Regions from separate parts of the Robertmurraya sp. genome, predicted to be linked through region 2. Evidence: riboswitches for the same ligand, from Rfam matches in the RefSeq annotation. Region 2 holds a riboswitch; the other holds the start of a gene.
The links. Region 2 has a riboswitch for cobalamin ahead of ACGLXV_RS18590 (ribonucleoside-diphosphate reductase subunit alpha). Riboswitches for the same ligand answer to the same signal wherever they lie in the genome.
Positions count from the first base shown of each region.

Region 1 (4,433 bases), on a different contig from region 2:
TATAATCAATAAAGGGTATGTTCGCCTTGGACATATCCTTTTTTTCTAGATTGATAAACGAGCACTTCCACTGAAGACCCAAACTTGATCTCACCACAAAAAAAGTAACGATCCCTTCTATCACTACGTTGTAACTGCATACAAAATCTTAATAAATAAAACCCCAAAATTATTATATATTTCAACGACCGAAACAATTTACTTTAGTAATGCAATGTTATAGAATGGTAAAGTTACAAACTTAGGAAATTATGAATCTTCATATTTAAAAAGAAAGGCGAGAGGAACTTGAACAATTTAACAGGTACAAAGCGTTTACAGCTTGCATTGCTTCTAGGATCTCTGGCGATCTTAGGTCCGTTTACCATCGATATGTATTTGCCTTCTTTTCCGACTATTGTAGAAGAGTTCGGTACAACGGCATCCTTCGTACAAATTAGTTTAACTTCTTGTTTGTTAGGCTTAGGGCTGGGGCAATTGATTATCGGTCCAATGAGTGATGTGCAGGGACGGAAAAAACCATTATTAATATTCCTTATTATGTATTTAGTTGCCTCTGCCATTTGTGCATTTGCTCCGAATATTTATTTCTTTATTGCGGCTCGTTTCTTGCAAGGATTTTCAGCAGCAGGCGGGATCGTTATTTCGAGAGCGGTCGTTCGCGATAAGTTTAGTGGAAGAGAATTAACGAAGTTTTTTGCGTTATTAACATTAGTAAGTAATCTTGGTCCAATTATCGCTCCTGTTGCAGGCGGCGCGATTCTAGCCTTTACGAATTGGACGGGAGTATTTGTCGTTTTAAGTGTTGTGGGTTTAGTTTTATTTTTTACGGTATTTTCAAAGCTGGAAGAATCGCTACCTACGGAAAAGCGTGTTCCTAGTAATATAGGTCAAACCTTTAGTAACTTTGGAACTTTATTAAAAGATCGTCAGTTTACGGGATATGCCTTTACACAAGGATTTATTGTGGCTGGAATTTTTGCTTATGTTTCTGGTACTCCATTTGTGTATCAAAATATTTATGGAGTTTCGCCACAAGTATTTAGTTTATTATTCGGATTAAACGGAATTGGTTTGATTCTTGGAAGTCAGGCAGTAGGGAAGTTCGTTGACGTGATATCTGAAAAGACTTTTTTAGTTATAGGTCTGACCATGTCAAATGTTTCAGGTGCCATTCTTCTTGTTGCGTTATTACTAAAGGCACCATTAATTGCTGTTGTTATTCCTATCTTCTTCTTCGTTGCATCAATCGGGATTATTGGAACCACATCGTTTTCACTTGCCATGGAGTCACAAGGGCATATTGCTGGTAGCGCGTCGGCTCTATTAGGATTGTTACCATTTATCCTCGGCTCTATTTCATCACCACTTGTAGGGATTGCAGGTGAGAATTCAGCCATACCGATGGGATCCATTATCTTTGGTGCTAGCTTTTTAGCTTTTCTATCGTATTTTCTTTTCGTACGAAAGGCTTCCGTTGAAAAACCAGCTATCGAAGAACCCGGAAAAATCTCAGTATAATATCTAGACGCTATCCAAAAGGGTAGCGTCTTTTCTTTTAAGGTATCGTTCAATTTACCAAATGAAGTGCATGTGTATGAATTTAAATTAATCAATATATCTAATGGTTGGCTCGCCATGTGAGTTACGTTTCAGTAGGAAATCTGTCGTGTTCGTTATATAAGTAGTTGAAAAATAAGAAAGATTCATCTAATATAGAATCTAGCTTAATTGAATAGTTTTCCAGAAAGTTAAGATGCCTAAATGGCTTAATAGGGAATCTGGTGAAAATCCAGAGCTGTACCCGCAACTGTATGTGTGGACGAAATAAGAAATCCACTGTGTGCATACGTGATTCGTATGGATATGGGAAGGTCTTAGAGTAGGAGGAAGCACGAGTCAGGAAACCTGTCTTACTTTTAAACGTTTCAGTTTCTCCGGGAATAGAGAAGGTGTTTCGATGGTGAGAAGGGACCGTATTTCTGTTTGTCTTTTCATGCTTTCGTTTCATCCGTTCATTCCTGTGAGCGGATTTTTTTATGGAAATCTTTCATTGGGTTGATAACTTCATAGTTTACTTGATAGGTGCAAAAGAAAAAACTTTTGCTTAAAAGGGAAGCACGGTGAAAAGCCGTCGCGGTACCCGCCACTGTATTGGGGAGCTTTGTTACAAATGGTCACTGAGTAAAATCGGGAAGACGTAACAAAAGCAAGGAACCAGAGCCAGGAGACCTGCCTATAAAGTGTGTCACATACCTACGGGACTATAGGTAGATGTGTAGAAAGATGTACATTGCGTATGTTCTTATGCACCTCTATTTGTAGGGGTGCTTTTTTATTACAAAAAATGTAAGGGAGTGGAAAACATGACAACATGGAATTTAAATGGGACAAAGCATCACATCTTGATTTGTAATGGAAGTAGTTGCATGAGAAAAGGGGGAGAAGAAGTAACGCAAGCGATTCGTGATGAAATTAAGCAGTTGGAGTTGGACGACAAGATTCATACAACAAGAACGAGATGCAATGGAAGATGCAAGGATGCTTGTGTCACCATCGTTTATCCAGAAGGCATCTGGTATAAGGCACTTACAGAGGACATGGGACGAGAAATCGTACGGAGTCATCTCGCACAAGGAAAGATACTAGAAGAATCTGTTATTTATACATACGACCAGGAAGGCTTCGTAGCACCTGAAAACTCAGATAGTATTGAGGGAATTTCGAAAAAAGTGAAAGAAGAGGTATGACCTATGGAATTTATCATGTTTGCACTGCTTGCTGTGTTTATTGGCATGAGGCATGGAATCGACGGAGATCATGTAGCAGCGATTGCCGACATGGTTGGCAGTGAGCAGCGTAAGAAGAAACAGCTTACTCTTGGTGTGATGTATGCCATTGGCCACGGCATGATTGTGATGGTTATTGGAGTGTTATTTATTTATATTGGTCTACAACTTCCAGATGCAACGAAGCAAGTACTAGAAATGCTCGTTAGCTTCACCCTTATTTTGCTCGGAATGTTTATTATTTGGTCGATTTTTCAACAAAAGAAAGATTACGAGTATAAAAGCCGACTAAGAATTGTTGTTGAGTTTTTTCATAACATCGCTAATAAGGTGAAATCAGGAACAAAAACCAATCAACTTTCACCTACGAAACTCGGTGCCGTTGGAGCGTTTATTATTGGCATTCTTCACGGCATTGGTGTGGAAAGTCCGACTCAGATCGCGATAATTTCTAATGCGACGGGGCTTGATAATATAACCGTTGCCCTTATTCAACTGACTCTATTTGTTTTTGGGTTACTCATAGCAACGATCGGAATTACGTTTTGTCTTTCATGGGGATTTATGAAAGCTAGAGTGAAAGACAAGCTGTTTTTACTATTAGGAACGATAACAGGAGCCTATAGCTTAGTTCTAGGAATTTTTATGATGGCGGAACTATTGAAAGGAGGAGCGTAATTGAAAGGAAAGCTGTTAGTCATTGGTTTTGGTCCCGGAAGTGAGGAGCATATTACGGACCGAGCAAAAAAAGCGCTTCAAGAAAGCGATATGATCATCGGATACAAAACGTATGTGGAACTGATTGAAAGACTACTCGACGGACAAGAAATCATTAGCACAGGGATGACAGAAGAAGTAACTCGAGCTCAAGAGGCAGTGAGGCAGGCCGAGCTCGGAAAAAAAGTGGCAGTGATCTCTAGTGGAGATGCAGGTGTTTATGGAATGGCAGGTCTTGTGTACGAAGTGTTGGTTGAAAAAGGCTGGAAGCAAGACACGGGTGTTGAGGTTGAAGTAATTCCAGGAATCTCAGCCATCAATTCATGTGCATCCCTATTGGGAGCCCCTGTCATGCATGATGCCTGCACGATCAGCCTAAGTGACCATCTGACTCCTTGGAGGTTGATTGAACAACGAATTGAAGCAGCTGCACAAGCAGATTTTGTGATTGCCTTGTATAACCCAATGAGCGGAAGAAGAACCCGACAAATTGTCGAGGCACAGCGGATACTATTAAAATACCGATCGCCGGAGACACCGGTTGGACTTGTAAAAAGTGCCTATCGTGATCGTCAAAGCATTACGCGCACCACATTAGAAGACATGATGAATCACGAAATTGGCATGTTAACTACTGTGCTGATTGGAAACTCGTCAACGTTCTTTTACGACGACTTGATGATTACGCCAAGAGGTTACCAGCGAAAGTATACGTTGAGGCAAAAGGAACAACCATTGAAACCCCATCAACGATTGAAAAAGGAAGCAGAGCCATGGGCGTTAGAGCAGGTGGTGGTAGGTACTTCCTCTAGAGAAATCGCGGATGAAGCATTACAGCTAATTTTAGGAGAAAGCAATCAACCAAAAGAGTACATCCAACAACCCATTCAATCAATCTTTGAAGTATCGGTTAGTCCAGGTGTTGCG
Region 1 is NZ_JAKFCQ010000035.1:6,200-10,632, reverse strand. Features, by position in the region: gene ACGLXV_RS04080 (putative zinc-binding protein) at 1-5, shown strand, start outside; gene ACGLXV_RS04075 (multidrug effflux MFS transporter) at 289-1,521, shown strand; cobalamin riboswitch at 1,738-1,930, shown strand; cobalamin riboswitch at 2,067-2,254, shown strand; gene ACGLXV_RS04070 ((2Fe-2S) ferredoxin domain-containing protein) at 2,367-2,750, shown strand; gene ACGLXV_RS04065 (HoxN/HupN/NixA family nickel/cobalt transporter) at 2,754-3,467, shown strand; gene cobJ (precorrin-3B C(17)-methyltransferase) at 3,468-4,433, shown strand, end outside.
Region 1: linked by a shared signal. The riboswitch ahead of ACGLXV_RS04070 ((2Fe-2S) ferredoxin domain-containing protein) and the one ahead of ACGLXV_RS18590 (ribonucleoside-diphosphate reductase subunit alpha) in region 2 are both predicted to bind cobalamin.

Region 2 (4,433 bases):
CATTGGACCAACTTTATCTGGATGGATTATCGAACACTATGACTGGAGAATGCTTTTCCACTTTATTACCCCTATTTCAGTATTAGTGTTATTAATCGGATTCTTCCTTTTAAAAGATAAGAAAGAAAAGAGCAATCTTCGTTTAGACTTTTTCTCATTAGTTTTATCAAGTATTGGATTTGGTGGGATACTTTACGGCTTCAGTTCGGCAGGAAGCAAGGGTTGGGACAGTCCTCATGTGTACCTGGCTATTGCAGTCGGTTTCATATCGCTAGTAGTATTTATTTTAAAACAAATAAAGCAAGACAATCCGTTGTTAAACTTTAAAGTGTTTAAATACCCAATGTTTGCCTTGTCATCTTCTATTTCCATGGTAACAAACATGGCATTGTTCTCAGGGATGATCCTTATTCCGATTTATGTTCAAACGATTCGTGGAATTTCTCCACTAGACGCGGGGCTAATGCTCCTACCAGGTGCCATCGCAATGGCTATTATGTCACCTATTACGGGGAGATTGTTTGATAAATTTGGTGGTCGAATATTGGCGCTAATTGGTTTAGGAATCACTGTTATCACCACGTATGAGTTTAGTCAGTTAACGGTAGACTTAAGTTATACTCACTTAGTAATACTTTACACGGTTCGAATGATCGGTATGTCATTTGTTATGATGCCTGTTTCAACAAACGGACTAAATCAGCTTCCGACGCGTTTCTATCCACATGGTACGGCAATGAACAATACGTTAAACCAAGTAGCTGGGGCAATCGGAACCGCATTACTAGTTACGGTTATGTCCAATCGTACAGAAACACACGCCAAAGAACTTGCTGACGAAGCCATGAAGACGGCTGCAGGTCAAGGAGCAGGAGCAGCTCAGCCAACTGCTGAAATGATCGCTCAAATGAAAGAGCAGATTATGATGAAGGCGATGCTCGAAGGAATTAATGATGCTTTCCTAGTGGCTACAGGAATTTCTATTGTTGCATTTATCCTCGCATTCTTTATCAAACGGGCAACACAAGCGGAGGATCTAATAGAAGAAAAAGAAGTGTCAAAGGTTGTACCTACAAAGCTAGCTGAAAATTAATAAATGTACGGAAGACCCTCGAAATTGAGGGTCTTCTTTAAAAAATGTAAAAATGAGAATCGCAAGTAAAGCTCTAGAATCGCAAATAAAAATCGGGAATCGCAAATATAGTCTCAGAATCGCAAATAAAAATTGAGAATCGCAAATAAAATCTCAGAATCGCAAATAAATTTTAAAAATCGCAAATAAAAACCAAAACTAGAGAAAAAATCAACTAATCTCCCAAAAAAATCATTTGAAAGATTGAGTTTACCTCTAAATTCCACCCGTTTTATTAAAATCTAGTTCAAAAGACGAGAAAATAAATAAAAATCTACCATTCCCTACAAATACAATATCTCCTTCCCTCACCGCTTAAAGTCAATAACAATATTTTACCCAAATCAACATTTTATACTTGCGTATCTACTAAACTACCGTTACTATTAAGTTTGTAATCTAGATATGGATATACAAAAGTGAAAAAATAACTATATATTGTGTTGTTGCCTTAAGATAAGATGCCGTACGGCTTAATAGGGAATCTGGTGAAAGACCAGAACTGCCCCCGCAACTGTAAATGCTGACAAAATGAACAAGCCACTGTGAAGATTGCTTACGAGATGTAGGTGCCTAAATGGGAAGGGTTCAAAGTAGAGTGAAGCATAAGTCAGGAGACCTATCTTACTTAAGATGTTTCAACTTCTTCGGGGATTTGGGAAGATGAGACGATGGCGACAGAAGACAAAAAAGTATTTTTGCCTGTTTGTCTTTTGCTGAAATCGTTTCATCCGCTCAAGGAACCACTGAGCGGATTTTTTATTAGAAAAGAAAGTATAAGTTTTTGAACTTTGAACAGTGTCTAGCTCCAGCGCCCAGCGACTAGTGTACTTCGCTCTCTTCCCTACGATAAGTCAACATCGGATCGCTTGCGCTCTCCGTGTTTCCTTTATCTCAGTCAAAGGGCTCCAGTCCTGTCGTGCGCAAAACGGGCGCTTGCGCTTTTCAAAATTTCAGGAGGGACGATCATGACAGTAGTAGATGTACTTGAAGATTATAAATCGGTGTTAAAGGCGATTGAAGAGTGTTCTTCAACTTATCAATTAGACGCCACTGAGATGACGAAAATGGTAAATGAATTAGAGGCAGCAAAAAAAGAAGTGAGCCAACAAGCTTTATTTTATTCTTTAAATAAAATCGCGATGGACCAGCCAGATTGGACATTTGTTGCCGCGCGCATATACTTAACCGAATTATACAAACAAGCTTCGCAAAATCGAAAATACGATTCATCACATACATATGGGAACTTTTACGATTTGCTAGAAACGTTAACAGAGAAAGGGATCTACTCTCCTAAACTGCTGCAAATGTATACAGAGGGAGAAATTAAAGAATTAGCAGTGGCAATCAGTCCAGAACGAGATAAGCTTTTCAACTATATTGGACTGTTTTTATTTGCTGATCGTTACCTTGCAAGAGATCATGATAGAAATGTATATGAGTTACCGCAAGAAAGATTCATGGTTATTGCGATGACCATCATGATGAATGAATCTAAAGGCAAAAGACTAGAGTTAGTAAAAGAAGCTTACTGGGCTCTTAGCCATTTATATATGACGGTAGCAACACCAACCTTATCAAATGCAGGGAAGAACTTTGGTCAGCTGTCCTCTTGTTTTATCGACACAGTGGATGATTCGCTAGACGGCATTTATCTAAATAACTGGGACATCGCTCGCTTAAGTAAAGAAGGCGGCGGCATCGGAATTTATTACGGAAAGGTTCGTGCGCTAGGTTCCGATATTAAAAGGTTCAAAGGGATGTCCTCTGGAGTCGTGCCATGGATCCGCTTGATTAATGACACTGCCGTTAGCGTGGACCAGTTAGGTCAAAGACAAGGGGCAGTTGCCATTTATTTAGATGTATTCCACAAAGACGTGATGAATGGCTTCCTTGAACTAAAGACCAATAATGGGGACGAGAGAAGAAAGGCTCATGATATTTTTACAGGAGTCACAATCCCCGATTTATTTATGGAAAAGCTTCTGGAGAAAGATGAAAGCGGAAGAAGCATTGGAGAATGGCATACATTTTGTCCGCATCAGGTGAAGCAGTTGATGGGCTGGAAGGATGAAAACGGAACACCTCTTGGTCTAGAGGATTTTTACGATGAAAAAGATCGAAAGTATTTTACAGAAAAATACGAAGAAGCTGTGAATCAGCCACTCTTACCAAGAAAAACCTACCGTGCGATGGATATTATGGCCCGAATTATGGTGGCACAGCTCGAAACAGGTACACCTTATATGTTCTATCGAGATGAGGTGAATCGTCAAAATCCTAACAAGCGTGCAGAAGGAAGAACGTCTATCTACTGCAGTAATTTATGTACAGAAATCGCCCAAAACATGTCGAGTACAACGATTGTAAAAGAATACAAGGACGAAGATGGCAATCTAGTAATCGTGAGAAAGCCCGGAGAATTTGTTGTATGTAATCTGTCATCTATCAATCTGGCAAAGGCTTATGGTGCCAATGAGCTCGAACGATTAATAAAGATTCAGGTTCGTATGCTAGACAATGTCATCGATCTTAATACGATTCCAGTCGGACAAGCCGAACTAACAAACCAAAAATACCGTGCTGTCGGTTTAGGAACATTTGGGTGGCATCATCTTTTGGCATTACAATCCATTCATTGGGAATCAGAGGAAGCGGTCCAATTTGCAGATGAACTATATGAAAATATTGCGTATTATACGATTCGAGCTTCTATGGAGCTTGCCGTAGAAAAAGGAGCCTTCAGTCAATTTGAGACGTCAGAATGGGCTTCAGGAAAATACTTCGAGCGAAGAAATTACACTTCTGAGCGTTGGAGTGAACTAAAGGAACAAGTAAAGACAAACGGTATTCGTAATGGCTGGCTGATGGCGATTGCTCCGAATTCTTCCACTGCGAAAATTGGCGGCTCTACAGATGGAATTGATCCGTTGTACGCAGTTGAATATGCGGAGGAAAAGAAGAACTTTAAGTTCAAGGTAACCGCACCTGACTTGAACCATCGCACATACACGTACTACCGAAGAGCAAGGCATGAGTTAGACCAAGTGTGGAGTATTCGCCAAAACGCTGCTCGTCAACGCCATATCGACCAATCGATCAGCTTTAACTTGTATGTGAGACATGATATTAAAGCGAAGGATTTGCTTAATTTACACGTAGAAGCTTGGAAGCAAGGGTTAAAAACAACGTATTACGTAAGAAGTACCTCGCAGTCGGAGATTGAAGAATGTGAAGCTTGCCATAGCTAAGCTTGAAAGGAGAAGTGACAATGTCAGTCAACGCACCATTAAATAAA
Region 2 is NZ_JAKFCQ010000149.1:18,036-22,468, reverse strand. Features, by position in the region: gene ACGLXV_RS18595 (DHA2 family efflux MFS transporter permease subunit) at 1-1,093, shown strand, start outside; cobalamin riboswitch at 1,575-1,772, shown strand; gene ACGLXV_RS18590 (ribonucleoside-diphosphate reductase subunit alpha) at 2,101-4,386, shown strand; gene ACGLXV_RS18585 (ribonucleotide-diphosphate reductase subunit beta) at 4,407-4,433, shown strand, end outside.